One region of the Bilifractor sp. LCP19S3_H10 genome, then DNA from elsewhere that is predicted to be linked to it. Evidence: a T-box and tRNA genes for the amino acid it is inferred to sense, from the RefSeq annotation. Region 1 holds a T-box; the other holds one or more tRNA genes.
What was found. The T-box of region 1 lies ahead of ACTQZS_RS05930 (valine--tRNA ligase). A T-box ahead of a tRNA ligase gene usually reads a tRNA of that ligase, here a tRNA-Val.
Positions count from the first base shown of each region.

Region 2: it has a tRNA-Val gene. The T-box ahead of ACTQZS_RS05930 (valine--tRNA ligase) is inferred to sense a tRNA for this amino acid. The anticodon was not compared.

Region 1 is NZ_JBQKFT010000005.1:150,352-166,007, reverse strand. It holds gene ACTQZS_RS05930 (valine--tRNA ligase) at 1-2,330, opposite strand, end outside; T-box leader at 2,393-2,647, opposite strand; cobalamin riboswitch at 3,063-3,249, opposite strand; gene ACTQZS_RS05925 (histidine phosphatase family protein) at 3,459-4,235, opposite strand; gene ACTQZS_RS05920 (sigma factor-like helix-turn-helix DNA-binding protein) at 4,331-4,639, opposite strand; gene ACTQZS_RS05915 (sigma factor) at 4,676-4,975, opposite strand; gene ACTQZS_RS05910 (L-rhamnose isomerase) at 5,512-6,783, opposite strand; gene rhaB (rhamnulokinase) at 6,978-8,399, opposite strand; gene recO (DNA repair protein RecO) at 8,981-9,631, opposite strand; gene era (GTPase Era) at 9,702-10,634, opposite strand; gene ACTQZS_RS05890 (insulinase family protein) at 10,656-13,571, opposite strand; gene ACTQZS_RS05885 (SseB family protein) at 13,715-14,545, opposite strand; gene nifJ (pyruvate:ferredoxin (flavodoxin) oxidoreductase) at 15,078-15,656, opposite strand, start outside.
Region 2 is NZ_JBQKFT010000010.1:54,681-70,336, forward strand. It holds gene ACTQZS_RS09300 (glycosyltransferase family 2 protein) at 1-1,974, shown strand, start outside; gene ACTQZS_RS09305 (glycosyltransferase family 2 protein) at 1,971-3,836, shown strand; gene ACTQZS_RS09310 (L,D-transpeptidase family protein) at 3,957-5,774, shown strand; tRNA gene ACTQZS_RS09315 (tRNA-Thr) at 5,932-6,004, shown strand; gene ACTQZS_RS09320 (Kae1-like domain-containing protein) at 6,435-7,469, shown strand; gene ACTQZS_RS09325 (TVP38/TMEM64 family protein) at 7,792-8,598, shown strand; tRNA gene ACTQZS_RS09330 (tRNA-Val) at 9,063-9,136, opposite strand; gene ACTQZS_RS09335 (glutamine--tRNA ligase/YqeY domain fusion protein) at 9,477-11,180, shown strand; gene ACTQZS_RS09340 (HAD family hydrolase) at 11,664-12,350, shown strand; gene ACTQZS_RS09345 (HAD family hydrolase) at 12,340-13,170, shown strand; gene htpG (molecular chaperone HtpG) at 13,741-15,656, shown strand, end outside.

The DNA.
Region 1 (15,656 bases):
CCGAAGAACGACTCTGCCTCTCTGAACTTCTTCAGCACATCCTCCTCACCGGAAACGATGAAGACATTTGCCTTCTTGCTCGGCGGCACGTTATGAGAGCTGCGCACGTCACGAATTCTGCGAACCGCCTCCTTCATCAGCTCGACAGCTGACTCTTCCTCTTCAAAATGGTATTCTTCCCTATAGACCGGCCACGGAGAGATCATCACAGATTCCTCGTCCGGATTCAATGTACAGTAGATTTCTTCCGTGATGAACGGCATGAACGGATGCAGAAGCTTCAGCGCCTCCGAAAGAACGGTCTTCAGCGTCCAGAGAACCGGAAGCTTCTCGTCTTCGTTCTCACTGTAGAGCACCGGCTTGGACATCTCGATGTACCAGTCGCAGAACTCCTCCCAGATAAAATCATAGACCTTCTGAACCGCAATTCCAAGCTCATACTTGTCCATGTTCTCCGTGACATCCTTCGCGAGGGTATTCGCCTTCGAGAGAATCCACCGGGAAGCGTAATCCAGCCTTGCAGGATCCATTTCCTTCGGAACCTCCGTATCGCCGAGGTTCATCATGATAAATCTCGAAGCATTCCATACCTTGTTTGCAAAGTTCCGGCTCGCCTCAACCTTCTCCCAGTAGAAACGCATGTCATTACCCGGAGCGTTTCCGGTCATGAGCGTCAGACGCAGCGCGTCCGCGCCGTACTTGTCAATCACCTCGATCGGATCAATGCCGTTTCCAAGGGACTTGCTCATTTTTCTTCCCTGCGAATCACGGACAAGACCGTGAATCAGCACATGATGGAAGGGAACCTTCCCGGTCTGCTCAATTGCAGAAAACACCATCCGGATAACCCAGAAGAAGATGATGTCATACCCGGTCACCAGCACATCTGTCGGATAGAAATACTCCAGCTCCGGCGTCTTGTCCGGCCAGCCAAGCGTAGAGAACGGCCAGAGCGCGGACGAGAACCAGGTATCCAGCGTATCCTCCTCCTGACGGAAATGCGTTCCTCCGCACTTCGGGCATTTTGCAGGCGCTCCGCCGCGCTGTACAACCATTTCTCCGCAGTCCTCGCAGTAATAGGCCGGAATTCTGTGTCCCCACCACAGCTGCCGGGAGATACACCAGTCCTTGATGTTCTCCAGCCAGTGTGTATAGGTCTTGCCATAGCTCTCCGGAACGAACTGCAGATCGCCGCTGTTCAGCGCAGCCAGCGCAGCCTGTCCCATCTCCTTCATCCGGACAAACCACTGAGGCTTGACCATCGGCTCGACGGTTGTATGGCACCTGTCATGCGTACCTACAGAATGCGTGTGCGGAACGACCTTGACCAGAAGTCCCAGGTCCTCCAGATCCTTTACAATAGCCTTTCTCGCCACATAACGGTCCATACCCGCATATTTTCCGCACTTCTCATTCATGGTTGCATCATCATTCAGAATGTTGATTTCCTCGAGATTGTGACGTTTACCTACCTCGAAGTCATTCGGATCATGAGCGGGAGTGATCTTTACACAGCCGGTTCCAAATTCCTTATCCACATATTCATCCGCAATAACCGGAATCTCGCGATCAGTCAGCGGCAGCTTCAGCATCTTGCCGACCAGATCCTTATATCTCTCATCATCCGGATTTACGGCAACCGCGGTATCGCCCAGAAGCGTCTCCGGACGTGTCGTCGCGATCTCGACAAATCTTCCCTCTTCACCCACGATCGGATAATTGATGTGCCAGAAGAATCCGTCCTGATCCACATGTTCTACTTCTGCGTCTGACAGAGAGGTCTGACACTTCGGACACCAGTTAATGATACGGCTTCCCTTATAGATCCAGCCCTTCTCATAAAGGCGACAGAAAACCTCCTCAACCGCTTTTGAGCAGCCCTCATCCATCGTAAAGCGTTCTCTCTCCCAGTCAGCGGAGGATCCGAGCTTACGCAGCTGTTTCATGATCCGACTTCCATAGTTATCCTTCCACTGCCAGCAGTATTTCAGGAATTCCTCGCGGCCGATCTCGCGTTTGTCAATGCCCTTATCCTTCAGCATATTTGTGACCTTTACCTCGGTCGCAATGGCCGCGTGGTCGGTACCCGGCTGCCAGAGTGCCTCATATCCCTGCATTCTCTTGTAGCGGATCAGGATGTCCTGCATCGTATTGTCCAGTGCATGTCCCATGTGCAGCTGACCGGTTACATTTGGCGGCGGCATAACGATGGTGAACGGTTTTTTGTCCGGGTTCACCTTCGCGTGAAAATATCCCTTGTCCATCCAGTTCTGGTAAATACGGTCCTCAATGCCCTTCGGATCGTAGGTTTTGGCAAGTTCCTTACTCATGAAAAAAATCCTCCTCTGCCTTTTGGAAAAGCGAAAAAATAAAAGCCCCCTGCACACATCGTGCAAAGGGCGATCATATCGCGGTACCACCTTGCTTCACATATGTATCCGCGAAAGCAGAATCATATATGCCTCATTCTATCCGTTAACGGGGATCAGGCGGGAATCCCTGGCGACATGACGGAATGCTTTTCCGCGTCCTCAGGATTCCGACTCAGAAGCTACCTTCCGCACAGGGAAAACCCGGACCTCTCTCAGCAGCTGAAGTCCTCTCTGTCGGTGCCGTTGTGCGTACTCCTCTTCGTCACAGTCTTTTCATATTTAACGTTAATCATAATAAGGAAGTTTTCTTTTGTCAAGCGGATCCTGACCGCCCATAAACGCACAAAAAAAACGCCCTTGCAAAGGCGTATTGTCATCTCAACCCGGTATCCTCAGTTTTCTCTGCTGCAGGAGGCAAAAGCTCCGAAACGAGGTCTCGGCCGGAATCTGTTATCTCATCTCTGTCTTGTCTGTCACAAGAGGGGCGGGAACTCCAGAACAGCTTCTGTTCTGCGGAAAATCGTCAGCCATCTGTTGCGGAGGAAATGGTACGATAAAACATTGGCGTGCTCTGAAGAATCTCACCCTGCCGTAAAACCATGCATAAATCCTGCTCAAGGTCTCTGGCGGAGTGATTACTCGTTCAGACATTCCATATCTTCATAAAATGAAAGCTTTGCTCGGAAGCTTTAACCTATAACCTCTCAGGCAGGTTTCCTGACTCACGGATCAACGTTTCATGCGCCTTCTCATATGTGCGGACATACAATGGCATTCGCATCTCGCTCCCCGTATACAGTGACCGGATCGTCCAGGCCTTCCACCTGGTTCCCTCTCAGACCCCTTCTGAGGTCTCACCTGAAAAGCTGATATAGAATTTATACACGACAATTATCATATGACAGATCGTTACGATTGTCAAGGCCCGAATGAAACGTTTCGCATCTGTCTGATTAAAACTTTTCGCATTTGCGGTTCACACATTCATGATTATTCATGACTGACGGGTAAGGAATTAACAATCCGGTTGCCATTCACCCTTTAAAAGCATTGTGACCCGCTGCAGTTTCCGTGCCGCCGGCATCTTCAGTGTCTCTGCGACATGTCCGAATAAACCTCACAAAAGCGTCCCATGAAAGAAGGCTCCTCGTGACCCGCCTTCAGGTGTGAGATATCTCCGATCCTCAGCGCGCGGAAGATCGCCGTACAAGATTCTCTTTCCTCCGTCACGAGCTCCGTCACAGATGAAGGCTGCATGCAAAGGAAATGCCAGGGAATGAACGGCGAACAGTTCCACAGATGTGACAGCAGTACGCAGCTGACCCCGAAGTGGCAGAATAGCGCCACGGTCTTTCTCGATTCTTTACTCACATGGTAGCAGCCGTTTTCTCTCCGGTATCCGTATCCTTCAAGCAGACGATCCAGCTCCCCGGTCACCCAGTCGTAGACCTCCGTCATATTGCTGTTCTGCGCCACAAGAGTCTCCCTCCATTTTTCGGGATCCAGATAAGCCGGATCCTGCATCAGTGACGAAGGAAGCATGTCCCACGGAATTCCACGCGCAAGAGTCCCGTCTTCCAGTTTCCGCGCGTCCGGATATGCTTTCCTGAGTACATCCGAATAGTTGATATCCATCCTGCACTCAAATTCATGCAGCCATTCCATTGTTTTTCCATTTTCCCCAAGCTTTTCCAGAGTATATGAGGCAGTTTTCTGTGCCCTGCCCATGGGGGACATATAAATATCATCAATCTCTTCTCCGGCAAGAAGATCGGCCAGAAGTTCCGCCTCCCGGTCTCCCTTTTCCGTCAGCGTATCATGTACATAATCCGGGTCACCATGTCTGATCAGTAATAATCTCATATGAAATTCCTATCTTCCTTCTCTTAAGGATAACGATTAAGCACCTCAATTTCGAGTCAGCACCTCAATCTCTAGAACGTATTCTTCTCTCGATATCAGAAGTCCCGGGCTCTTCGGCTCCCGGGCTCCTCATAATGATTTTGCAAGCGAACGATGCTCATTTTGAAGGAAAAACAGCATCCTGTCAAGACCGGAAAGGCCGGATAAATGCACTGGCAAAACCACTCACGCATCCGAAAACAGCGGGACTGCATGCACAGCCCCGCCGCTCTACCTCTTACAAGCCGCGTCTTCACGGTATTCTCGTTCAGTCTGAGTACTTCCGCAATTTCACGAATCATCAGTTCATCCGCATAATAAAGTGTAAGAATCATCCCATATTTCTCATCGACTCCCTGTATCAGTTCCCTAAACGAATCCCCTTCATTTTCCTCCCAGTTCTACATTTCTGTTTTCTCGGGAATTTCTCCACTTCTGTCGTAGTGGGCCTGATCCCGGATAATCGCGTAACAATGATTCAGGAGGATTCGAATCATCCAGGTACGAAAAACCGCCGGATTCTTCAGCGTGTATATTTTTTCGAAGCACGTCAGAATGGTCTCCGCGACCGCATCCGATGCATCCTCATTATTCCGCAGAACCGACCAGGCTGTCTTATACATGATCTGCGTATTCTGATCCATCAGTTCAAGAAACGCATCTGTATCTCCATTTATTGCTCTTCTAACCAGTTGTTCCAAATGAAAGCTCCTTTAGAATATATGTCTTCCCGAAATCATATCGCCGTTTCCAAGGGCCTCTTTTCCGGCGTTGAACGTTCCTCTTTCCTTTCGGTCTTCCTGAATATCCATTCATATATTAGATGAAAAGAGCGCAGAAATAGTTTCAAAAAAGCCGCCTATTAACGCGTCAACAAATTTCTCATAGTTTAAACGAGCTGGAATTTATAATCGTCCACCTTGCTCTTCGTCCTGTGTTTTTCTTTTTCACTCCTGCAATTGCATGGGAAGAAATAGCAGATCATGTATAATAATTTCAACCGTAAATTTCTGATGAATCAGAAGAATCCTTATCCCATACACTCGATAAATAATCCGTTCTGCCGGGTTTCATCCGCTAAAAAAAGGACCTCCACTCACAATGATTGGAAGTCCTTTTCATGATTTTATCATTTATCCGGCTCTATGGCCGGATTTCTCGCTCAATTTTACATCTTTTGTCATGTCCGAACAACAGTGCCGTGCATAGACATGCGTTTCCTTGCTTCGCCTGCTTTTCAGCTGCGTTTGCTCTGAACCTCGTCCCAGTATCTTGCAACCTCAGCAGAGTATTCCTTACCCTCCTGCGGGGCGCCGCAAACCTCGTTGTAGTATGCCCAGATATCGCCGAACGGAAGCATCTTGTCCGCCTCCTGGTCGATCATCAGCTGTGTGAAGTTGCCCGCGTTCTGAAGTTCCTTCAGATGCTCATTCGGCAGGCACAGCGCATTTAGCAGGCACTTCTGCCAGGTACGGAAGCCGACTGCCCATGCGGATACACGGTTGATCGAAGCATCAAAATAGTCGAGCGCCATATGCACACGATCAAGCGCGTCATTGCGTACGATCTCCTTCGCCATCTCCTTCGGCTCATCATCAAAGAGAACGACATGATCCGAATCCCAGCGAACCGGGCGGGTGATATGCAGAGCAATCTCCGGGAAGAAGGTGAGAAGCGCCGGAATCTTATCGGATACAACCTCCGTCGGATGATAATGGCCGTTATCCATCAGCGGAATCAGCTTGTCCTTATTGAATGCGGCATAGGTCAGCGCAAACTCAGAGGATCCGGAAGTGAATGACTCAACACCAATTCCGAACACCTTGGACTCCAGGCACGGCTTTACCTTGTTGAAATCATACGGCTCAGAAAGGATCTGGTCAACGGAATCCTTGTACCGCATTCTCGGGCCCATCCGGTCTGCGGGAACATCCTTCAGTCCGTCTCCGGTCCAGATATTCATCACACACACCTCACCGGTCTGCTCCGCGAAGTAGTTTGCGATCCGGATACATGCTTTTCCGTGCTCAATCCAGAACTTGCGGACATCCTCATCCGCGCTGGACAGGTTCATTCCGTCAGCGCCTGCACACGGATGAGAGAAGAAGGTCGGATTGAAGTCAATTCCCATGTGATGCTTCTTTGCGAAGTCCACCCATTTCTGGAAATGCTTCGGTTCGATCTTGTCGCGGTCCACCTTCTGACCCTTTTCAAAGATCGCGTAGCTGGCATGAAGGTTCAGTTTTACCTTTCCGGGAACAAGCTTAATCACCTCTTCAATGTCGGCCATCAGCTCCTCCGGAGTTCTGGCGATGCCCGGATAGTTACCGGTCGTCTGGATTCCTCCGGTCAGCTGGCCGTCTGAATCGAAGCCGTGAACATCATCTCCCTGCCAGCAATGCAGGGAAACCGGAATATCCTTCAGCTTCTCAATGGCAGCGTCTGTGTCGATTCCAAGCGCTGCATACTGTTCCTTCGCAATCTCGTAGCGTTCCTTTACGGTTGTCATCTCTGTTCCTCCCATTTATTCACCATTACAGATCATCTATTTTCACGGATCGATTCTTGCCGTGAGTCTTCGATCATCGTGAATCATTAATTACCATGTGTCATTTATTATCACCGGTCATTTCCCGGTGATGTGCTATGCGGCCGGCGGCTGTGGCGCAATTCAGAACCGGTACTGCGGCATACCGCTGAAATTCAGCCGGAAATCAGCTCTCCATCAGAGCTGTAAACCTTGATGCCGAAGGACTCGTGGATGTTCTCGCGGGCCTCTTCTACAGAATGGAAGACTCCGGTCGCGAGCATCTGTGCCGTGATATTGCCGATAGCGGTTCCTTCATTCGGACCTGCGTGTACCTCTTTGCCGGTTGCCTTTGCGGTCAGACGGTTCAGATAATCAACATTACAGCCTCCTCCGACAATATGAATTCTCGAGTAGCTTCTGCCGTTTGCTTCCTCCAGCTCTCTCTCCGTCTTCGCGTAGCACTCCGCGAGAGATGTATAGATCAGCGTCGCGAGCTGTCCGAAATTCTCCGGTACCTTCTGTCCGCTCTCCTCACAGGCTTTCTTGATCTCGCCGATCATGCTGTCCGGGGAAAGGAATCTCTCGTCATTCGCGTCCACCCGCGACGGAAAGTCCTTCTCCGCCTCCGCCATCTCTACAATCTGCGGGAAACTGTATTTGTCATTCACCTCATGCCGAGCCGAATTGATCATCCACAGACCCATGATGTTCTTCAGATAACGGAATCTGTGATCATAGCCGCCCTCGTTTGTAAAGTTCAGTGCACAGCTCTTTGCCGAGGTATCGGCGGTTTTGCGCTCCACGCCCATAAGCGACCAGGTTCCGGAGCTGATGTACACAAAATCATCGTCATTTGCCGGCACTGAGAGAACCGCAGAACCCGTGTCATGCGTACAGGGCACAACGACCTCGAAGTCGTAACCGATCTCCTCCGCGAGCTCCGGACGGATATGTCCCAGCTTTGTGCCGGGCATCACAAGTTTCTGGAAGATCCGGCGCGGATATCCGAGCCTGTCAATCAGCTCCCAGTCGTACTCACAGGAAGCCGCGTTGATCAGCTGTCCCGTGGTAGCCTCCGTGTACTCATTCACCTTCTGTCCGGTAAGAAGGAAATGGAAATAGTCGGGCACATACAGGAGCGTCTCCGCCTTATCCAGGTACTCCGGATGCTTCGTCTTCACCGCCATGAGCTGATAAATCGTATTGAAAATCGCCTTCTGAATACCGGTGCGGGCATACAGATCCTCAAGCGAGATGATCTTATATACCTCGTCATCCATGCCGTCTGTCCGGTGGTCGCGGTATCCGACCGTGTTGCCCACAACGTTGTCATCCTTGTCCAAAAGGACAAAATCAACGCCCCAGGTATCCACACCCACGTAGCTTGGCATCTTCCCGATTTCTTTACACTTCTTCAGTGCAATCTTGACTTCACGGAAAATCCGGTCAAATTCCCAGCAGAGTTCCCCGTCCTTCTTTACCATGCCATTCTCAAAACGGTGAACCTCCTGCAGCTGAAACTTTCCGTCCTCGATCCATCCGAGCATCATGCGTCCGCTGGATGCTCCGAAGTCCAATGCCCCATAATACGTCATAAAAAACCCTCCTTACACGCGCGTGATAAAATTACCCGATGTTTATCTTATTTATCTCGAGATTTTCCTTACATCCGACACCCCTGTGTCTTGCTGTTCCTCATTATAACAAAAGCGAAACGTTTTGAGTAGAACCAGGTTTGACAAAAAAAGGGTCCTCTTTTGCAACATAATCACAACAAATCGGTACAAAACCCTCGCAATTATACATTCTGTTTCTGTGAAGCCCACAGTCATATTGCGAAAAAAGCCTTTCCGAAAACAATGCCGCGTAACGAGATAAAACACGCTGCGCGAGTTTTATCTCGCTATCGCGACGCTCGCCGCACACGAATACTTCGCATTCGGCTGCGGCTCACTGTTCGCGTAAAAAAACCTGTGAAAAGTCCCGGGTATCCCGAAATCTTTCACAGGTTCTTTCAGCTATTCTTCTTTTGTGAGGTGGGAACATACTCCCGTTTACCACTTCGACCCCTGTGCCGTATTCCCTGCTCCGGCTTTGCAGTACTGAGCCCCAAGGTTCCGCCTCGCAATCACCGCCCCCGAATATCCCTGCTCCGGCTTCAATATGCCGGGACCGGTCAGGTCCGGATCATTTCATTCAATACTCTCCTGCTCCTCAGCGGACGGTCGAGAATCCGGTCTGTCTGGCGGTTCAGCGCATTTTCCAGTTCCTTCAGCACCTCCGGCTTCACCTCAAAGGTATACAGCTTTGTCAGAGGAGCGCTCATGACATAGCGGACTACATACAGCGCGGACGGACTCATCAGAGCAGGATCCGGCGCATATTCACCATTTATCGTCATGATCCGGATCTCAAAGATCCGTCTTACCAGCCGGTTGTCCAGGTGCGGATTCAGGATCGCCTTCATGGTCAGATACAGAAGATTCAGCATGTCAGTACCGTCGATGCCCTCTCTGCCGTAGTAATCCGCAAAATCAAGGAAGTAATACCCGTAATACACCCCCGGCTGTTCAAAGGCCAGCTCGGTGAAGTATTCCCGGATTGAAGCGGAGATCAGGCTGTAGGAATTTCTTCCTTCGATCAGCGTGAAGCTTCCGAAGGCAAAGGGATTGGACAGTGCCATGAGCGTGCTTCCCGGCCGTCGAGCGCCTCTCGCAAAACAGCTGATTCTGCCAAGCTCTCTCGTCAGAATCACAAGTCTTTTATCGTTCTCTCCGATCGGCATCGCCGACAAAACCATTCCAGATACATTGATCTGTTCATTCATATCTCTCAGCTCAGAATACTAAATCTGTTCACACCTAACGAGAGGCATGGATTTCAAGAAACACCGCCGTCTACTCCCTGAGCTCCTTCTTGTCGTAGCCGTAATTTTTGACGAGAATATCACTTTCTCTCCAGTCCTTCCGTACCTTGACCCAGAGCTTCAGATTAACCTTGCCGCCGAGCATCGTCTCGATTTCTTTCCGTGCCTCGGTTCCGATCTTTTTCAGCATGGCGCCGTTTTTTCCAATAATGATACCCTTGTGGGATTCTCTCTCGCAGATGATCGTTGCCTCAATATCTGTAATCGAACCATCCGGACGCTCCCGCATCTTGTCGATGACCACAGCGATCCCGTGCGGTATCTCCTCTCCCAGAGACCGGAGTGCCTTCTCGCGGATCATCTCCGAGGCGATCTGCCGCACCGGCTGATCCGTAATGGTTTCTTCCGAAAAGAAACGCGGCCCGTAAGGGAGCACCCGGAAAAGACTGTCGATCAGCGCCTCCAGATTTCTGCTGTGAAGCGCAGACACACAGACAATGTCCTCGAACCGGGTAATATTCCGGTATGCTTCCATCGTGCTCTGTACGATATCCTTTTTGACCTTGTCAATCTTATTGATAACAAGGATAATCGGAAGACCGGAGCGGTCGAGCATCTTTGCTATGTGCTGTTCCGCAGCGCCGATGTAATCGCCGGGTTCAATGAGCCACATCACAGCGTCCACGTCCTTCAGGGATCTCTCCGCCGCGTAAACCATGTATTCCCCCAGCTTGTTCTTCGCCTTGTGAATTCCGGGCGTATCAAGAAATACAATCTGACCGCGCTCGCTGTTGTAGATTGTCTGAATCCGGTTCCGGGTTGTCTGCGGCTTCCGTGAAGTTATCGCAATCTTCTGTCCGATCAGATGATTCATCAGCGTAGATTTTCCCACATTCGGTCTTCCAATTAATGCGACAAATCCCGATTTGATCGCCCCGGTTCCAGTCCCCATTCCTGCTTCCATACCTTTTCTCCCTGTCCTGTCTCAGGTAAGGCTTTCAATCTTCCTGAAGAGATCTGCGTGTTTATCCACGGAGCTTTCACTGCCGATCACACAGATATTGTGCGCGGCAAGAACCGATGCGACCGGATCTGCAAGATCCCGGATATTCTCTGCTTCCGCGTCCAGAACCTCATCTCTTTCCTGCTGAAAATCTTTCTCTGTCAGGCCTGCGAACCAGCAGTTCAGCGCAAAGCTTCCCCTGGAAGAAGCTGTCATCGGTGTATCCATCTCACTGATTGTACCGATGATGTACTTCGTCATTGCCTTTTCATCCGCGTCAAACTTTCTGAGATACTCCGGCAGACCGGCATATACGTCCAGTGTGTTCTTCAGATGAGGGTCCCTGTACGATACCAGATAACTGTCGCCGGAACGTTTGAAGCTGCTCATGCAGCCGTAAGCTCCGCCGAGTACCCTCAGATTCATCCACAGATAATCGTAATTCAGAATCATTCGAAGAATCCGGAAGGCTCCGGTATATTCATATCCGTCTTTCCGGTAATTGCCTGCCTGGGCCACAAACTGCACCTGTCCGGAGGTCTTGAATCCCTCATTCTTCTGCTCCGGCTTCCAGTCAAAGCTTCCTTCCTCGAAGGGATCTGTGCAGAGATTCTCCTCAAGCGAAAGAATTTCCTCTTCGATACCGTCAAATCCGTCTTCCTCGGCTGTCACGCTGACCGTCAGATTCTCAGGACGGAATACGATCTTCATGAGCTTCTGAAGGTTTTCGATCAGGTTATCCGCCTTCTCTTCAAAATGCTCATCCAGATCCTTTACCAGACGGAACTGATCAATTCCCGTTGTTTTCTCTGTCCACGCGGAAAGAAGAGACTGGTAGGACAGTGCACGCTTCGCCGCGGAAGTATGACCTGCGGCAGGGATTGCCTGCTCCATTCCTGCTCTTGTACTTGCAAGAATCTCATGAAGTCTCTTTTTGTCATTGAATTTCGATGTCTTCAGGATCTCCTGAATCATCTCGAAGACAAAATCTTTCTCACTGTAGAGATATTTTGCCTTTACCCCGAACATGCGATAGCCCTTGGAATCATCCAGCCCCTTCTCCGTCGGAAGAACCTGCAGACCGAAGTTGATTCCGCCGGTCCTTGCGTTGATTTCATGGAACAGCCTGCCGTAGGTATAGTGCTCCGTATCCACGACTCCGAGCATATTCTTCAAAATTCCGAGATAAGGAACCAGTTCATCCGGAACCTTCGCTGTATCAAACAGCAGCGTCAGATACGCGATTCCGTTTGTAAAATAATGATGTCTCAGATATGTGGTGTCGTTGACACGAATTTGTTCCGTGTCCGGATGAAGCGGTGTCTTCCGGTCGATATCCTTTCTGGAAAGCATCGGAAGCGAATTCAAAGCCTCCTCGGAATCCTCTGATTCCTGATATTCTTTTAACGCCTTCGTCCCGGCAACCATCGCATCCAACTCCTCATCTGAGAGCGATGCCTTATATGCTGCGAGCTTCTCCGCCGCAGCCTTCTCTCTGCGGGCAGCCAGACCTTTCTCCGGCTTCAGCGTCACAACCGCGGCATGATTGTTTGACAGGAGATACCTGCGAATCAGATTCTCAAAATAGCCCGTGCCATTTCGTTTCTTGAGTTCTTCAAAAGCATCCAGCTCCTTCAGGTATTCAAAAGGCTTCCCCTCGTCATAGAGCCAGCTGTCAAAAAGATCCATACCGTAGATCAGGCCCTTCGGGAACTGCGCATAATCTGCCTCCCGGAAACGAAACTCGAAATAATTGATTCCCGAGGCAATAGCGAGTGTGTCCAGCCCCTCCTCCGCCAGCTTCTCCAGCGTGTCATGCACGACAGACAGAAATCTGTCCTTGTCCTCCGCATTTGCGTTCTTCGCAATCACGGAAAAGAACGGCTGAAGAATTCCGTCGTTGTAGGCACCTTCCACATCTCTTCCGATTCCCGCGTCCAGCAGTGCCTGCTTGACCGGAGCTCCCGGTGCGTCCAGAAGTACATACTCCAGAACCGAGAAAGCAATATTCAGCGTAACATCCGAATAATCCCCTACCACCGTGTTGACAGACAGATACGTATTGTCCCTCTCAGGCTCACTGTCCAGAACCGGGTAACTCATCGTGACATCCTTTACCTCAGAGAACGGTTTCTGCATCGGAATCTCAGACTCAACTGGTATACGATCAAAACGGCTCAGATACTCCCGGTCCAGCCACTCCAGTTTCTCCTCCATGTCCATATTTCCATAGAGATAAATATAGCAGTTGGAAGGGTGATAATACTTTCTGTGGAAATCCAGAAACTCCTCATACGTCAGATCCGGAATTACCTCCGGATCTCCGCCGGATTCCACGCCATAGGGAGTATCCGGAAACAGAGCATTGAAGACGGCGCGGTCAAGCACCTCGTCCGCCGATGAAAAAACGCCCTTCATCTCGTTGTAAACGACGCCGTTGTAGGTCAGAGGATCCTCTCGGTTCTCAAGCTGATAATGCCAGCCCTCCTGACGGAAAATCTTCTCATTTTTATAGATATTTGGAAAAAACACAGCATCCAGATATACATCCATCAGATTCTGAAAATCCGTGTCATTACAGCTGGCCACCGGAAACATCGTCTTGTCCGGATAGGTCAGTGCATTCAGGAATGTATTCAGAGATCCCTTTACCAGTTCTACAAAAGGATCCTTCAGCGGAAACTTTCTGGATCCGCACAATACGGTATGTTCAATAATATGCGCGACTCCCGTCGAATTTTTCGGCGGAGTCCGGAAGGCGATGTTGAACACCTTATTCTCATCATCGTTAGAAAGGAGCGCAATCCTGGCGCCGCTCTTCCTGTGACGGAGAAGCTTTCCCTCAGCGTGCACGTCTTTGATATATTCTTCACTGATTAATTCATACTTGTCTGTCATACGCAGCTTCACTCTCCTGATTTCTCATTTCTACATCGTTCTCCCCGGAACCGGACGAAAACGAGTGCCTCCTGCTGTCCGATCTCCGTGCCCGGGCGGAAACGAACGCTTCCCGCTGTCCGATCTCCGTGGCCGTACGTCTGTCAGCGGCCGTTGCCTTCCCCGTAACGCTCAGCCATCTGTCTGAGCTGGTCCGCAGTAAGTACAAGGTTAAATCCCGCCGGATTAAAGACAAATCCCTCGGATTCCTTTACCAGAAAATTATGAATCCGGTCATAGGTGATCGGTGTCAGTTCAAGCTTCACGCCCTTGTTCCTCTGATTGAACTTCTGAACCTCGCCAAAATCCGTGTAAACCGGCTGAAAGGTCTTCCCCGCCTTTGTCTTGACAAGCGGAACCTTCACCTTCTGGTTCTTGTCCTTCGGGTCCCATTTTCCCTCAATCTCGCTGACATCAAACGAGATGATAAACCGGGAACGAAACAGATTGTGCGCCATCTCCTCTTCAAGGTCGTGCAGATGCTTCTTCTCCTCCTGATTACGTTCAACCGGTCTGGTAAGCTCCTGCATGAAATACAGTGCCGTCAGCTGAAGTTCCGGATTCGCCCTCGGAATCTTATCATTCCGCAGCGCATCAATATCCGGTTTCTCCACCAGATCCGTGAGCTGAATCCGGATCGGAGCGCCCTCCTCCTGATACATCACGGCATTGATGCCGTACAGATAAAGCGTCCGCAGGAACGGAAGAATCATCCCCCGTTCAACCTTCACTGCCTGCAGCAGATATTTGTCCAGGGTGTATGGATGCGCAAAGGTCTGTGTCATTTCCTTCGTAGTAAAAATATAGATCTGATCATCGAATGTCTCCGGATCGCACTCCACAAAAGGGCAATGCGTAAGTGCCGAATACAGGACATAGATGCTCTCATTCTTCTCGATTTTTTTTAACATAAAACTCTTATCAATTATTGCCATGTCAGTTCCTTACCGCACAGCTTTCCTGTGCCTGAATGATGAATAAATATAGTAACGTCCCTTTCGGGACCGGGATTTTTGTCACTGCAAACCACGCCTGCAAAGCGCGGACTTCCGCACACTATGCGATGTGGATCATCGCCTTCGACGCTGTAATATACTATATCATATTGTAAATCCACGCGCAACGAACCGAAATTTTAAAGGTTTGATCCGTGAATTCTTCGTTTTATATGCCAGGACCAATAAGAAAAAGATGCTGTAATCGAGACCTTTTCCCTGCTCAATTATATAATTGGTGAAGGATCCTGCAGAAGGAGCATGAAACTCAATGAGTGTGAGCGGATGTGATCTTTTTCCGCCTCAACTAATGATATGCCGAGCATCTGGAAATCATACAAAAAAAGAAACCCGGGGCAGATTTCTCTGCGCCGGGCGTATTACACGTTTGAACTCTATATATCCGACCGGATCTGTGATCCGGGAGCAGGGCCGCGGCATAGCCGGGTCCTGCATTTATTTTATCAAAATTTTACTGCTCTGCCGGTCCGTACAGCTTGATGAGCTTGTTGAGGTATGTATATCTCTCAGCAGACTCCTCTTTCTGTTTGCTCTGCAGTCTCTCAGCCTTCGCCGGGTTCGCACGCTTCAGAGAATTGTAACGTACCTCACCATCCAGGAAATCCTGATAGATATCTGCCTGCGGAGCCTTGGAATCCAGAGTAAATGCAGGCTTATCTGTTCCAAGCAGTGCCGGGTTGTAACGGAACAGATGCCAGTATCCGGACTTAACCGCAAGCTCTTCCTCGGTCATTACCTTGCCCATACCCTTGCGGATACCGTGGTTGATACACGGAGCGTAAGCAATGATCAGAGAAGGTCCGTCATAAGCCTCAGCCTCGCTGATTGCCTTAACAGCCTGGTTGTAATCAGCGCCCATAGCGATCTGCGCTACATATACATAGCCGTAGGACATAGCGATCGAAGCAAGGTCCTTCTTCTTGGTCTCCTTACCGCCTGCAGCGAACTGAGCAACTGCTCCGGTAGGTGTAGCCTTGGAGGACTGTCCGCCGGTGTTGGAGTATACCTCAGTATCAATAACCAGAACATT
Region 2 (15,656 bases), on a different contig from region 1:
GAGCTGATGGGTTTTCGGATCCGTTTCCGTAAGGAAGAGGACGAGAATCAGTACATCCTCATTTTTACGTCCCCGGACGGAACGGAATCGGAGAAATATCCGGTGGACTTCCGCACCGTAAACATGCTCAGCCGTCAGGAAAACCGCCATTATGAGGGAGCGGCTGATATGCTGAGGCATGTCAGCCGGCAGCTGATCACAGATGATTTTCAATACCTGAGACAGTTCGGCCCCAGAAGGTACGCGGGACTTGTGGTACGGAGACTGAACAGCTCCGACAGAATTCCTGCATATGAGAAATGGGCGAGACAGAACGATGTGAGGTCAGATGAGCTGGCAAAGCAGAGAAAATATCACTTCTCTTATGAACCGAAGATCAGCATCGTTATTCCGGCGTACCGCACCAGAAAAAAATACCTCAGAGAGCTTATGCAGTCGATCGAGAAGCAGACCTACGGGAAATGGCAGCTCTGCATTGCCGACGGCAGCGGTGAGGATAACTGTGTAGAAGAAGTGATAAAGAAATACATGGCGAAGGATTCACGGATCTGTTACCGGAGACTTGAGAAAAATGAGGGAATCTCCGGCAATACAAATGAGGCTCTGAAAATGGCAGACGGGGAGTATATCGTGCTCTGTGATCATGACGATGTGATCCCTCCGAATGCTCTGTTTGAGCTTGTGAAGGCACTTCAGGACCGGGAGGTTGATATTGTATACACTGATGAAGACAAAATCTCCATGGATTCTTCAAGACGCTTCGACCCGAACTTCAAGCCGGATTTCAATCCGGATCTCCTGTGCAGCGTAAACTATATCTGCCATCTGTTCCTTTTTCCCAGAAGCTTCTATGAAAAGTACGGCGGGTTCCGGAAGGAATTCGACGGGGCGCAGGATTATGATCTGATTCTGCGATACACAGAAAAGGCCAGAAAAATCAGCCATATTCCGAAGATTCTCTATCACTGGAGAAGCCATTATGGTTCGACGGCGGACAACCCGGAATCCAAATCCTATGCTTTTGAAAATGGAGCCAGGGCGGTCAGGGAACATTACGAAAGACTCGGTATCCCTGCCCGTGTCGGGCAGGGGGTATTGGCCGGTACTTATCATACCGTGTACGACTGGGGCAGACAGCCGCTGATTTCGATCATTGTTCCGAATAAGGATCATGTCGGGGATCTGAAGAAATGCATGGATTCTGTCGACAGCAGAACGATCTATCGGAATTATGAATGGATCATTGTCGAGAATAACAGCACCGAGGACGAGACATTCCGATATTACGACTCCATCCGGGAACGGAAGAATGTTACCGTTCTGACCTATGAGGGAGCGTTTAATTATTCGAGGATCAACAACTTCGGGGTGAGACACGCCAGAGGGGAGCTTCTGCTGCTCCTGAATAATGACACGGAGATGATCCGCCCGGAGAGTCTGAAGGCGATGGCGGATCTCTGCCTCAGAGAAGATGTGGGGATCGCAGGAGCAAGGCTTCTGTATCCGGACCGCACGATTCAGCATGCCGGCGTCATCGTCGGATTCGGAGGCGTTGCGGGACATGCGTTCTGCAACCTCTCCTCCCGGGATCCGGGATATATGGGCCGCGCAGTGATGACACAGGATTACAGCGCGGTTACCGCTGCCTGCCTTATGGTGAGAAGGGAAATTTTCGAGGCGGCAGGAGGGCTCACAGAGGAGTATGCGGTCGCCTTCAATGACATTGATTTCTGTATGAAGGTCGGCACGCTCGGAAAACGTATTGTGTACGAACCTTCCGCGGAGTTTTATCATTATGAGTCCAAATCCAGAGGACTGGAGGATACCAGGGAAAAGGTTGAGAGATTCCGCTCCGAGGTGGAGCGATTTGAGTCCACATGGAAGGATTTCCTGGCGAAGGGAGATCCCTGCTACAATCCGAATTTTTCTCTGACCATCGGACCATTCTGCCTTCGACAGGAGACCGGAAAATGAATCTTGTATCGAAAACCTTTCATTACCTGAGAGAAAACGGCGTCCGCGATACCGGAAGAAAAATCAGCAACTGGTATCGGGTTCACTTCACTGCGGAGAATGACTATAAGGCGTTTCGGAGAAGAAACGAGACGGGGCCACTGGAGCTGAGAAGGCAGAGAGAGCGTCGTTTTGATCATCCGGTCACCTTCAGCATCGTCGTCCCGCTTTACCGCACGCCGGAGAAATTTCTCAGAGAGCTGATCGAATCTGTGGAGAAGCAGACCTATCCGCACTGGGAGCTCTGCCTTGCGGACGGAAGCATCGCGGGAAACAGCACAGAGAATGTGGAGGAGGGACAGTCCGTTTCCGCCGGGAGTCCGCTTCAGGATATTCTTGAGGAGTATGTCCGGAAGGATCCCAGGATAAAAGTGAAGTACCTGGAGAAGAATGAGGGAATATCGGGGAATACGAACGCGGCGCTGGAGATGGCCGCTGGTGACTTTATGGTGCTGTGTGATCATGACGATCTGCTTGCGCCGAACGCGCTTTATGAATGCGCTGACGCCGTCAGTAAGGATCCGGAAATAGATATTCTCTATACGGACGAAGATAAAATCAGTTACAGAGGAGACCGGTATCTGGAACCGAATTTCAAGCCGGACTTCAATCCGGATCTTCTGTGCAGCACAAATTATATCTGCCACCTTTTTGTATTCCGGAGATGGCTCTATGAGCAGTGCGGCGGGTTTCATTCTGAATTTGACGGGGCGCAGGATCAGGATCTGATTCTGCGGTACACGGAGAAAGCCGGAAGAATCTGTCATATTCCCAAAGTGCTGTACCACTGGAGAAAAAGTCCGGATTCTACCGCGGCTGACCCAGAGCATAAGCGCTACGCCTTCGAAAACGGAGCAAAGGCAGTGACAGCTCATTACCGGAGGATCGGCGTTCCCGCAGAGGCACGGATCGGAGAGGTGCTCGGCGTATACCGCACGGTCTACAGCTGGACGGAACAGCCGCTGGTGTCTGTCATCGTCCCGAATAAGGATCATGTCGGGGATCTGAGACGATGCATCGAATCTGTGGAAGAAAAATCTGTGTACCGGAACTTTGAGTGGATTATTGTTGAAAATAACAGCACGGAAGAACAGACCTTTTCTTATTATGAAGAGCTGAAGAAAAAGGCAAATACCCGGGTAGTGGTCTGGAGGGGCCCGTTTAATTTTTCCGCGATTAATAATTTCGGAGCAGGATTCGCAAGAGGGAAGTACCTGTGGCTTTTGAACAATGATACAGAGATGATCCGGTCGGAGAGCATGAAGGATATGCTTGATATCTGCATGCGCAGCGATGTGGGAATCGTCGGCGCAAAGCTGTACTATCCGGATGACACCATTCAGCACGCGGGAGTGATCATTGGAGCCGGCGGAATTGCCGGGCACATGTTCACAGGACTGGGACGCGGACTGGCAGGATACGGACTCCGGGCCATCTGCACCCAGGATCTGAATGCGGTAACAGCGGCATGTATGATGGTAAAAAAAGAGGTGTATGACAGGGTCGGAGGTCTGGATGAGAAATTTCAGGTCGCGTTCAATGACATCGACTTCTGTCTGCGTGTGCGGCGGGAAGGGTATCTGGTCGTATATGACGCAGGTGCGGAATTCTATCATTTTGAATCAAAATCCAGAGGCCTGGACAACACGGGGGAGAAACTGAAGAGATTCCAGTCTGAGATTAACCGGTTCGCGGAAAAGTGGAAGGATCTGCTTATTCAGGGAGATCCTTATTATAATCCAAATCTTTCAATCAGACAGGCGGATTTCAAACTCCGTGTGGGAGATGAGAAGTGGGAGCTTCCGGTTGTGTACCGGGAATAATATTTTTATATCATGGATTCCTGCTGTATCGTATAATATAAGTAACTCATACTGGAGAAAGCCAAGGGAAGCGCGGCGGTTATAATGCCCAAAATATGGTTTGTGCAGAAGGGAGATCTTATGGGAAGAAAAAATCTGTTAAAGCTTGTCACAACATTAACGGCCATTGGAGTGATATCTGCGGCATGTCCGGTTTATGCAGAGGATACAGCAGCTTCTTATAAATCTTCCGAAACTGGAGAAACGGATGACTCTTTGGATGGCACATCAGGCAGTGCGGAGAATAGCAGCGACGCCGCGGAGAACAACACGGTTACATCTGCGGATAATGGAGTGGAGAATATATCATCCGAAAACACCGGTACACCAGAAAATGGAACCTCATCTGAAGAAGATTCCGGTGAGAAGGCGGGCGATAACACCGTGACAGATGCTTCGAATGAATCAGTTGAAGCAGAAATCGTGGGGACAGATTCCGTATCCGGATCCTCGGAAAGCGCGAGTGCTACTGAGGAATCTACTGAAGAAAAGAGGGAAGAGACAGAGGAGAAAGACGATGCTCTGGATATACCTGTTGTCAGCTATGCCGCTCATGTTCAGCGGACAGGATGGCCGGACAAGGATGTCGTTTCCGGGGAAAACACACAGACATATGCGGGATCTACGGGAAAAGGCCTTCGTGTTGAGGCAATCCGGGCCAGCGTGAAAGGCGATCAGAATCTCGGCATCACATATAATACTTATGTGCAGCGGAACGGATGGACCGGATGGCAGAGCGACGGGGCAGCTGCGGGAACGACGGGACAGAGCCTCAGGGTCGAAGCAATTGTCATGAAGCTGACCGGAACCGATGCGGAGAAGTATGATCTTTATTACCGCGTGCATGTGCAGAGCTTCGGGTGGCTTGCCTGGGCGAAAAACGGCGAGCTGGCCGGCACAACGAATCTGAGCCGCCGCGTCGAGGCGTATGAGGTTGCAATTGTGAAGAAGGGAGAGGCGGCACCTGCGAGATCTGCCGCCCGTAATGTTGCTTATCTCACCGTCCCGACAGTAACCTATCAGACCCATGTGCAGAAATACGGATGGAGTCTGGGAGAGGTTTCAAACGGGGCTACTGGCGGGACGACCGGACAGGGACTGCGGATGGAGGCGCTGAAGATCCATCTGGGCAACACAACCGGATTCACGGGCGGTATTTCGTACTGCTCCCATATACAGAGAGCCGGATGGGAAAAAGAATGGAAAGCTGACGGAGTGATGACCGGGACAGTAGGAAAGAGACTTCGCCTGGAGGCGATTCGGATCCGGCTGACCGGTGAGATGGCAAATTTGTTTGATGTGTATTATCGCACGCATGTGCAGAGATTCGGCTGGACCGGATGGGCGTGCAACGGGGAGAACTGCGGATCCGCCGGTTATGGATATCGTATGGAGGCGATTGAGATCCGAATAGTGGCCAAGGGAAGCGGCGCGCCCGGAAGTACGGCAAATACATTCTGGAAATATGTCAACCCTCACGCTGGTATGGATGCTATAGCGCAGGGATATTCAAGCTCTACCGGGTATCTTCTGATGGTTGACCGTTCCGCTCATCGGACAGGCGTGTATACAGGAAGCAGGAATAACTGGCAAAACCAGAAGTACTGGCTTTGCTCCAATGGAAAAGCATCGACGCCTACGATTACCGGTGTATACAGACTGGGGATAAAGGGACTTTATTTCTGGAGCGGCAACACCAAATGCTGGTATTACAGCCAGATTTCCGGAGATTATTTATTCCATTCCGTAATCTATGATGGGTCTTCTTCGCCGGTCCGCATTCTGGATGGAACCCTGGGCGCAGCGACATCTCACGGCTGCGTGCGGCTTGCGCTTGAAAACGCAAAATATATTTATGATAATGTGCCTTACGGTACAACGGTTGTGATTTATAACTGAAGGCGGGCTGGGGCGGCAATGAAGCCCCTGTCTTCAGGAATGGAAGACCTTGTCGAAAATAAATGTAGAATCTGCCGAAAATAAATGTAGAATCTGCTTGACAATAGAAGACCGTTTTGATATGATCTTACTCGTTGGTGAGAAACACCGACCGATTGCTGATATAGCACAGGTGGTAGTGCGCATCCTTGGTAAGGATGAGGTCACCAGTTCGAGTCTGGTTATCAGCTGTAATGAGATCCCCCCGGAAGACAGGTTCTTCCGGGGTTTTTTTACGCGAACAGTGAGCCACAGCCGAATGCGAAGTATTCGTATGCGGCGAGCGTCGCGATAGCGAGATAAAACTCGCGCAGCGTGTTTTATCTCGTTGTAACCGCTTTTTGAAGGACTGGCAGATTACATTTTCACCGGGCATATTTCATTGACGTTTTACTTCACAGGCATTACCCGGGTTAAGAACATCGAAATTGTAAAAAAATACCGGGTAAAAGTCCGCTAATCCTATAAACATAAAATATATTTGCATATCGTACATGCAATGGTATAATTTTGAAATCAGATGACAGCATGGGACGACTTAGAAAAATCTTTTGAACCGGATCCCGGCTGCTACACGGATACTGATGAAAGGGCTTATCTCAGAAGAGGGGATCAGAGATCATGGATGATAAAATCACATTTGTACTGAACGACGAAGCAGGACAGCACGAGAGGGACACAGTCGAATCAGAGGATATGAAAAAACTGACCTCTGTTGTGGCACCGATTGCTGACAAATACAACATTCAGGGACCCGCTCTCTACGTTGTGTATGATGACAATATTCAGGGAGAAGACGGTACAGTATGGGGCGGAGAATTTCTGCTCGGAGACAGAAAACATATATTGAAGATTCAATACACGAAGGAACCGGATGACAGTGGGGAGACTCTTCATGCGGTCCCGATGCATGATGAACTGGACGAGGAAGAGAAGGAGCCGGAGGTCGCGGAGCGCAGCGGCAACTACATTCGTATGGGGTGTCTGCAGCCGGTTCAGCTTCTCGGAGGCAGGGACGATACGAAAAACGCGCAGATGGTACTTGCCTGCATGATGAATGATGCAGAGGACAGAGGTCTGATCTGGGAGGATTATGAGTCAGATCAGATTCTCGATCCGAATCTGCACCAGACGATCGCAATTGCACTTGACGCGGGAAGAGACACTTATATCTCGACGTCACTTCTGCGGCTGTTCGATGCAGCCGCGGCAGTGCTCGGCATCTGCGAGGAGAATACCTATCCCGGTGAATGCGCAGAGAGGCTTGTGGAGGCAGCCCAAAATGCGGTCAGCAAATGGAATGACGGTACATTTGGAATGGCGGCACATCAGATTGATGTTCTCAAGAACCGGTATCCGGTAAGGATGATTCTGGAGAAGAAAAACGGCGAGTGGATTGCTGACGGCCCGCGTCTGATCGGAGATCTTCGCATGGCAAAGGACGGCGGCATTCCGACGGATGAGCTTGCACTGGAATTTCATGACGCGGTAGCGGAGATGACGGTCAAGATGTGTGAAAATATAGTGGCTGATGCTTCCGGGAATGGAATTCAGGTAAACCGTGTCGTGCTGAGCGGAGAAATTTTTGTTGACGATATACTGAGGGAGCGCACGGTCAAAGGACTTCAGGACAAGGGATATCAGGTGTATTACTGAGACGGTACAGCCTTGGCGGAGCCGATATGGTTCGACTTCAGGACAAGGGATATCAGGTGTATTACTGAGACGGTACAGCCTTGGCGGAGCCGATATGGTTCGACTTCAGGACAAGGGATATCAGGCGTATTACCGAGACCGGAACGGCTCATATCCTGCAGGGAATGTTGAATTTGACAGGAGACATCTTTTCTTATATAATCTAATGGTTGTCTGGCCGGATGCGCAGATAATGCGGTTTTTCCGGCGGGGAAGTATCCGAACTTCCGATTCAGCCTGTTTTGCTGCAGAAGCGGTATACAAATCAGAATTTGGAGAATATATGGAAAAGAAGGATTTCAGCAGCTTCTGGAGAAAACACTGGAAGCTGTTCGCTTATATCGGCGTACTTGCTGTCGCTGTGCTGCTGATCTGGTTCGCATTCGGCGACATGATCCCGCAGTATCTGAAGTTGCTGCGCGGCGGCGACGAGAAGGAAATTGAATTGTTTATCAATAGGGAAGCTTCCTGGAAGGGCCCGCTGTCAATCATCGTGCTGGCTGCGCTTCAGGTTGTCAGTATAGTCTTTCCGGGATTTGCAATTCAGATTGCATCCGGTGTAATCTATGGCTGGTTCCATTCTTTCTTGATGTGCTACTTCGGCTTTTTGCTGGGAAACCTTCTGGTGTTCTTTTTTGCGAGAAGGATGGGTAATCAGATTGCCGGGTTTGCGCCGGTGAAGAAGAACAAGAACAGCTGGATCAAGGAAAAGCTGAAGACGACCAAACCGGAGTTTGTGGTTGCTTTTGTGAACCTGCTCCCTATTCTTCCGAATGGAATTATTCCGTATATTGCTGCCGGATCTTCGATCACGACGCTTCACTATTTTATTGCGATTGCTGTTACAAGCTGGATACAGATTTTCTTCAACTGTCTCGCGGGCGGGTTCATCAAGCACGGGCAGTATCTGTTCATGGTGCTTGCGCTGGGATTCCAGATCTCTGTTCTGATTTTTGTCACCCTGAAGAGGAAGTGGCTGATGTCACTGATCCCCGGTGGAGACGAATCGGAAGAGGATGAGCCGGATTCGAAAATCGGCCTTTCAAAGCATACCAGGACAGACAAAGAGAAGGAGAACACTACTGTCTGAAAGTCTGTAGCGTATGATGTGATGCTGTATGGAACTTTTTATTCCGGGCATCCGGGCACTGGTGGATATATCTTTTTTCATGTTGTTGGAAATATTTTTATTATTACCGGAAAATTCTGCGAGTCTGTTTCTGTGTATGCGGAGACAGGCTTTTTTATGGGATGAGACGGTTTTCCCGGAGATCAGCAGCCATCCACGCATGCACCGTTCCGGTCTGCTATGAATGTGTAATTATGCTGTGGATGCGGAGTTCTGCTGTAAATGTGTAATTATACTGTGGATGGGGAGCTGTGCTGTAAATGTGTAATTATGCTGTGGATGGGGAGCTCTGCTGTGGTTGTGAAAGTATGCTGTGGGTGTGAAATTAGGCTATGAAGGCGGTGCCTAGCAGCTGGGAATAAAAACAGACAGACCCCGCTGCGACAAAAGACGCGTATCCGATTACTCGGATACGCGTCGAATAGTGGGGGCAACGAGGATCGAACTCGTGACCTTTCGCGTGTGAGGCGAACGCTCATCCCGGCTGAGCTATGCTCCCATCAGTTCTCAGGTTATCACTTTTTCCATCAAAATGCAATGAAAATTTGTCAGAAAATTCAAATTTTGACGCAAACTTAAGTCACTGCGGCACAAGCCCGGGTCCTTGCTATGCAAGTTTAAGCCTTTGCACGCAAGCGCAAGTCTTTGCAAAGGAAGATATCGTGCAGGATGACGGTTTGTATGAAAGGCAGATGAAGGCAGCCGCAGGGCAAGGTTATGCTTTGAAAATTGAAAAAGTTATGATATGATGTTGTCTCAGTGAAAGACTTTAGATATCTGCCGAAGCAGTGCGCACCCCGGCGGATAAATGATACTGGAATCGAGGAGGAACTGACACAATGGCGATCGAAGAAGCTTCTAAGGAACAGGGATCGGGTGAGACAGAGAGAGAAGTTGTTTCCCGGAACTTTATCGAGCAGGAAATCGATAAGGATCTGAAGGAAGGCAGATATGACACGGTCATGACGCGTTTTCCGCCGGAGCCGAACGGATATCTTCACATCGGTCACGCAAAGTCGATCCTTTTGAATTATGGCATCGCAAAGGAATATAACGGTCAGTTCAATCTCCGTTTTGATGACACAAATCCCACGAAGGAAAAGGGAGAATTTGTAGAGGCAATCAAGCGTGACGTGGAGTGGCTCGGTGCGAAGTTCAACGGGCCGTTCTTTGCATCAGACTATTTTGACAAAATGTATGAGGCTGCGCTTAAGCTGATCCGCGACGGAAAGGCTTATGTCAGTGATCTGTCCGCAGATGAGATCCGTGAGTACCGTGGAACATTGACGGAGCCGGGAAGGGATGACCCGAATCGGAACAGAAGCGTAGAAGAGAATCTCGATCTGTTCGAGAGGATGAAAAACGGCGAGTTCGAGGACGGATCGAAGGTTCTCCGGGCGCGAATCGATATGAAAGCGGCGAACATCAACATGAGAGACCCGATTATCTACCGGATCGCTCATCTGCATCATCAGAATACGGGAGACAAATGGTGCATTTATCCGATGTATGATTTTGCCCATCCGCTGGAGGATGCCTTCGAGGGCATTACTCATTCTCTCTGTACGCTGGAGTTTGAGGACCACCGGCCATTGTACAACTGGGTGGTGGAGAATGTGGGCTTTGCGCACCCGCCGAGGCAGATTGAGTTTGCAAAGCTCTATCTGACCAATGTAGTCACCGGTAAGAGATATATCAAGAAACTGGTGGAGAACGGAACCGTTGACGGTTGGGATGATCCGCGTCTAGTCACGATTGCTGCGCTCCGCAGAAGAGGATATACGCCGGAATCGATACAGAAGTTTATCAGCCTTGGAGGAATTTCGAAGGCCAACAGCTCCACAGACTACGCGATGCTGGAGTACTGCATCCGGGATGATCTGAAGACCAGAGTTCCCAGAATGTATGCGATCCTGGATCCGGTAAAACTGATCATTGACAATTATCCGGAGGGGCAGACCGAGGAGTTTACGGTACCGAACAACCCGGAGAATGAGGCGCTGGGAAGCCGCACGGTTACTTTTTCCCGTGAACTGTATATCGAGCGGAATGACTTTATGGAGAACCCGCCAAAGAAATATTTCCGGATGTTCCCGGGCAATGAAGTGCGCCTGATGCAGGCTTACTTTGTAAAGTGCGTTGATTTCCGCAAGGATGAAAATGGAAAAATCACCGAGATCCACTGTACTTACGATCCGGCGAGCCGTGGCGGCAACAGCCCGGACGGCCGCAAGGTGAAGGGAACGATCCATTGGGTGAATGCGGCGGATGCAAAGCCGGTGGAGATGCGTCTCTATGAGAATCTGATCGATGAGGAAAAGGGCGTGTACAATGAGGACGGCACGATGAATATCAATCCGGATTCTCTTGAGGTTCTCCAGGGAGTGGTCGAGCCCGCTCTGGCAGAGGCAAAGCCCTATGAGAGCTTCCAGTTTGTGAGAAATGGTTTCTTCTGTGCTGACGCGAAGCTGTCGAAGCCCGGAAAGCCGGTGTTCGGCAGAATCGTATCGCTGAAGAGTTCCTTCAAGCTTCCGAAGGCATAAGAGAATCGGAGAAACTTCAGAAGACGTAAGAGGTCCGGAGAAACTCCGGAAGGCACAAGAGGTCCGGAGAACCTTCAAAGGATATAAGAAGGCCGGAGCAGATTGACTCTGACATGAATAATGAAAAGGCTGCTGTATCCCTGCTTCCTGCAGGTGCGGCAGCTTTTTTCTGCTCATTTACTGAAAATGTCGATTTGCAATAAATGTCCTTAAGGACAGAGAAATAATGAAGAAGTATATCTTCGATTGTGGTATCCTGTTAAAAAGACGGGCTACAGCTGTCCTGGCCAGTCACAAAGTAAGATGAGCTGGGGAAAGCGAAATCATGGATAGAGAAGCTGCCCAAAATAGACTCGCGGGAAGCAGAATCACGGGACGCAGAGCCCTGGAATACGGATTTACGGGAAGAAAATTGCGGAACGCGGAACCTTGGGAAGCGTTATACACTGGGGAATATCGGAAAAGAGAAAGGGAGAGCAGGAAATGATAAAGGCATGTATTTTTGATCTTGACGGCACGCTTACAAAGACGCAGGAGTCCATTGCGCGTCCGGTCAATATGACACTGGAGCATTTCGGGCTCCCTGCGATGCCGGTGGAGAATTACAATTACTACGCGGGGGATGGCCTTGATAATGCGCTCAAAAGGGCACTGAAGGATGCGGGCGATCCGGAGCTGAAATATTATGAGGAGGGAAGACCGCTGTGCCGGAAATGGTTTGTCGAGAATTCGCTGTATCATGTGAAACCTTACCCGCACATTGTGGAGATGCTGAAAGAGCTGAAGAAACGGAAGATCCGTCTTGCAGTATTTTCCAACAAGATGCATCAGGGAGCAATCGATGTGGTGACGGCGATCTTCGGACTGGACACCTTCGACCATATTCAGGGACAGACCGACACTGTGCCGATCAAACCGAATCCGCAGGGCGTCTATGAGATCCTCAGGGAGTTCGGGGTGGATAAGAATGAGGCACTGTACTTTGGTGACACCAATACCGACATGCTCACGGGCCATAATGCCGGCCTTTTTACCGTCGGGGTGACCTGGGGGTTCCGTCCGAGAACAGAGCTTGAGGAATATCGGGCAGACGATATTGTCGATGATCCTCTGGAGATCGTTGATCTTGTGGATCGTTTCAATTCGAGGGGAAAGGAAAATGTCAGATAAAAGAATTCCATCGATAAGAATTCCGTCGAATATCCGTCTCATTGCAAGCGATTTGGACGGGACGCTGCTTCAGGGAGACGCACAAAGGCTGAAACCCAATACCTGCGAGCTGATTCACAGGCTGACTGACAGAGGAATTATTTTTCTTGCGGCGAGCGGAAGACAGTATGCCAATCTGCAGAGACTCTTTGCCCCTGTTCGCAGCGAGATCGCGTATCTCTGCGAGAACGGCTGCCTCAGCTTCTATGAAGGCGAGATGGTGCACAGAGTGACGATGGACCGGGCGCTTGGACAGGAGATTATGCGGGAGATCATAAGGACGCCGTCCGCCGAGGTGCTCCTGTCGGGAGTGAATACAAGCTACATTCAGCCGAAGGATATGAGCTACTACTATCATATGCGCGATGTGGTCGGCAACAATGTCACACTGGTGCCGGATATTCTGAAGACGGAGGAGCCGTATTTCAAGATTTCCATTTATGAGAGGAACGGCCTTACCGATGAGGAAGTAGCATTCTGGCAGGAAAGATTCGGAAGATACGCAACGGTTGTTACGGGCGGAAACGACTGGCTCGATATCATGCCGCTTAATGTGAATAAGGGAACCGGAATCCGGAAACTGCTGGAGAAGCTTGATATCCGTCCGGAGGAATGTATGGCGTTCGGGGACAACTACAATGACATGGAGATGATGAAGCTGGTTGGATGGCCGGTTGCGGTAGACAACGCTAAGCCGGAAATTCTCGGCGCTAGCCGTGACCATACGCCGACGGTAGAGGAATATCTTGAGAAGATATTGTCGGGCGATTTTACCGGATAATCTTGCTTCGCACCGCTCCATGCTCATACCTGTTGTCGTCGCTAATGTTCTTACCCACTGGTGAGCAAGCTCCCCGTGAGCCAAGAACATTGCGACTGGACTTATACAGTACCGGCTATACGATACATTGTGCCACACACTGTATAAGTCCCCGCGTCACTTCGCTGCTTCGCAGCTTCCGTGCCGCTAACAGGTATGAGCACTTCCGTGCCGCTTACGCGTCACTTCGTGTTCATACCTGTTGTCGTCGCTAATGTTCTTGCCCACTGGTGAGCAAGCTCCCCGTGAGACAAGAACATTGCGACTGGACTTATACAGTACCTTGCTAGCACTCGACAAAATCGAGTGCTAATTTTTTCTTGACTTTCTGTAATAAGGGTACTAATATAACACTTGTCGGGTATAAAATGAATACCGGTCATAATGACAGAAATCACAGCCGGAATGGTCCGTGAAGTCGGGTTTCCACAGACAGCGGATCATCAGCGGCGATAACATAGATATCCGTTTTCCTGACGGGGATATGTCACGAAAATGAAGGATTAAAAGTGAAAAGGAGTGTGTATTAGTATGGAAATGAGACATGGAAATCTGTCGATTAACAGCGACAACATTTTTCCAATAATCAAGAAATGGATGTATTCGGATAAGGATATCTTTATCCGGGAACTGATTTCGAATGGATCCGATGCCATAACCAAGAGAAAAAAACTGGATGCCGTAGGCGAGGTAAGGCTTCCGGAGGGATATAAGCCGAAGATCACCGTATCGGTTAACGATAAGGAAAAAACACTGAAATTCATCGATAACGGAATTGGTATGACAGCGGACGAGGTAATCCGCGACATCACAGAGATCGCCTTCTCCGGCGCGACGGAGTTCCTGGAAAAGTATAAGGATAAGGCGGACAGCGACCAGATCATCGGACATTTCGGACTCGGATTCTACTCAGCATTCATGGTAGCGGATCTGGTGGAAATCGATACATTGAGTTTCCGGGAGGGCGCGGAAGCTGTTCACTGGGAGTGTGACGGCGGAACAGAGTATGATATGAGCGAGGGAACGCGAACCGAGGCCGGAACGACAATCACGCTGCATTTGGCAGAGGATAGTCTGGAATTCGCTAACGAGTATAAGGTGCGTGAGACTCTGGAGAAATACTGCTCCTTCATGCCGGTAGAAATCTATCTCGAGAACGAGACAAAAGAGCCGGAGACAGAGATCATCGATGAAAAGGATCTCAAGGATACCGATGTTGTCATTGAGCATATCCATGAGGACGCGAAGTACGAGGAGAAGAAAAATGATAAGGGCGAGACCGAAAAGGTCGAGACCAGCCCGGAGAAAAATCAGGTAAAGATTCAGAAGCGGCCGGTATCCATCAGTGATACGCATCCACTGTGGACAAAACAGCCCAGTCAGTGCACGGATGAGGAGTACAAGGAATTTTACCGCCATGTATTCCTGGATTACAAGGAGCCGCTGTTCTGGATTCATCTGAATATGGATTATCCGTTCCGCCTGAAGGGCATTCTGTACTTCCCGAGAATCAACACGGAATACGAGTCCATTGAGGGAAAAATCAAGCTGTACAACAACCAGGTATTCATCGCGGACAATATCAAGGAAGTTATCCCGGAATATCTGCTCCTGCTCAAGGGCGTGATTGACTGCCCGGATCTGCCGCTCAATGTCTCCCGTTCCGCGCTTCAGAATGACGGTTTCGCGCAGAAGATTTCCGATTACATCTCAAAGAAGGTTGCGGACAAGCTCTCAGGCATGTGCAAGACCAAGAGAGAAGAATATGAGAAATACTGGAACGACATCAGTCCGTTCATCAAGTTCGGAACGCTGAAGGATCCCAAGTTCTCTGAGAGAATGATGGATTACATCCTCTATGAGGATCTCGACGGCAAGTATCACACGCTGAAAGATATCATCGCCGCCAATACTCCTGAAAAGACTGAGGAAGAGAAAACAGGGGGAAGCGCAGAAGACAAGAGCAAAGCAGCAGATGCGAAGGAATCTGAGACGGGTGCCGATGGTGAGAAGAAGCCTGAGGCAGAAGCTTCAGAAGAGAGTAAATCCGGTGAGGCGGATCAGAAGGACGACAAGAAGGATGCGCCGAAGATCACGATCTATTATGTGACAAATGAGGTGCAGCAGAGCCAGTACATCAACATGTTCCGGAGCCAGAAGAAACAGGCTTATAAGCTGGTTCATACCATCGACGCTCCGTTTATCTCCCATGTGGAGCAGCTGAATGAAAATCTTCATTTCCAGAGAATCGATGCGGATCTCACCGATGATATGAAGGAAGACAGTGAATCCCTGAAGGAAGAGAGCAAGGATCTGCAGGAGCTCTTCCGCAAGGTTCTGAACAAGAGTCAGCTGTCCGTCCGGGTGGAGAATCTGAAGGATCCCAGTGTTTCAGCCATGGTCACGATCTCCGAGGAGATGCGCCGTTATAGCGAGATGATGCGCAT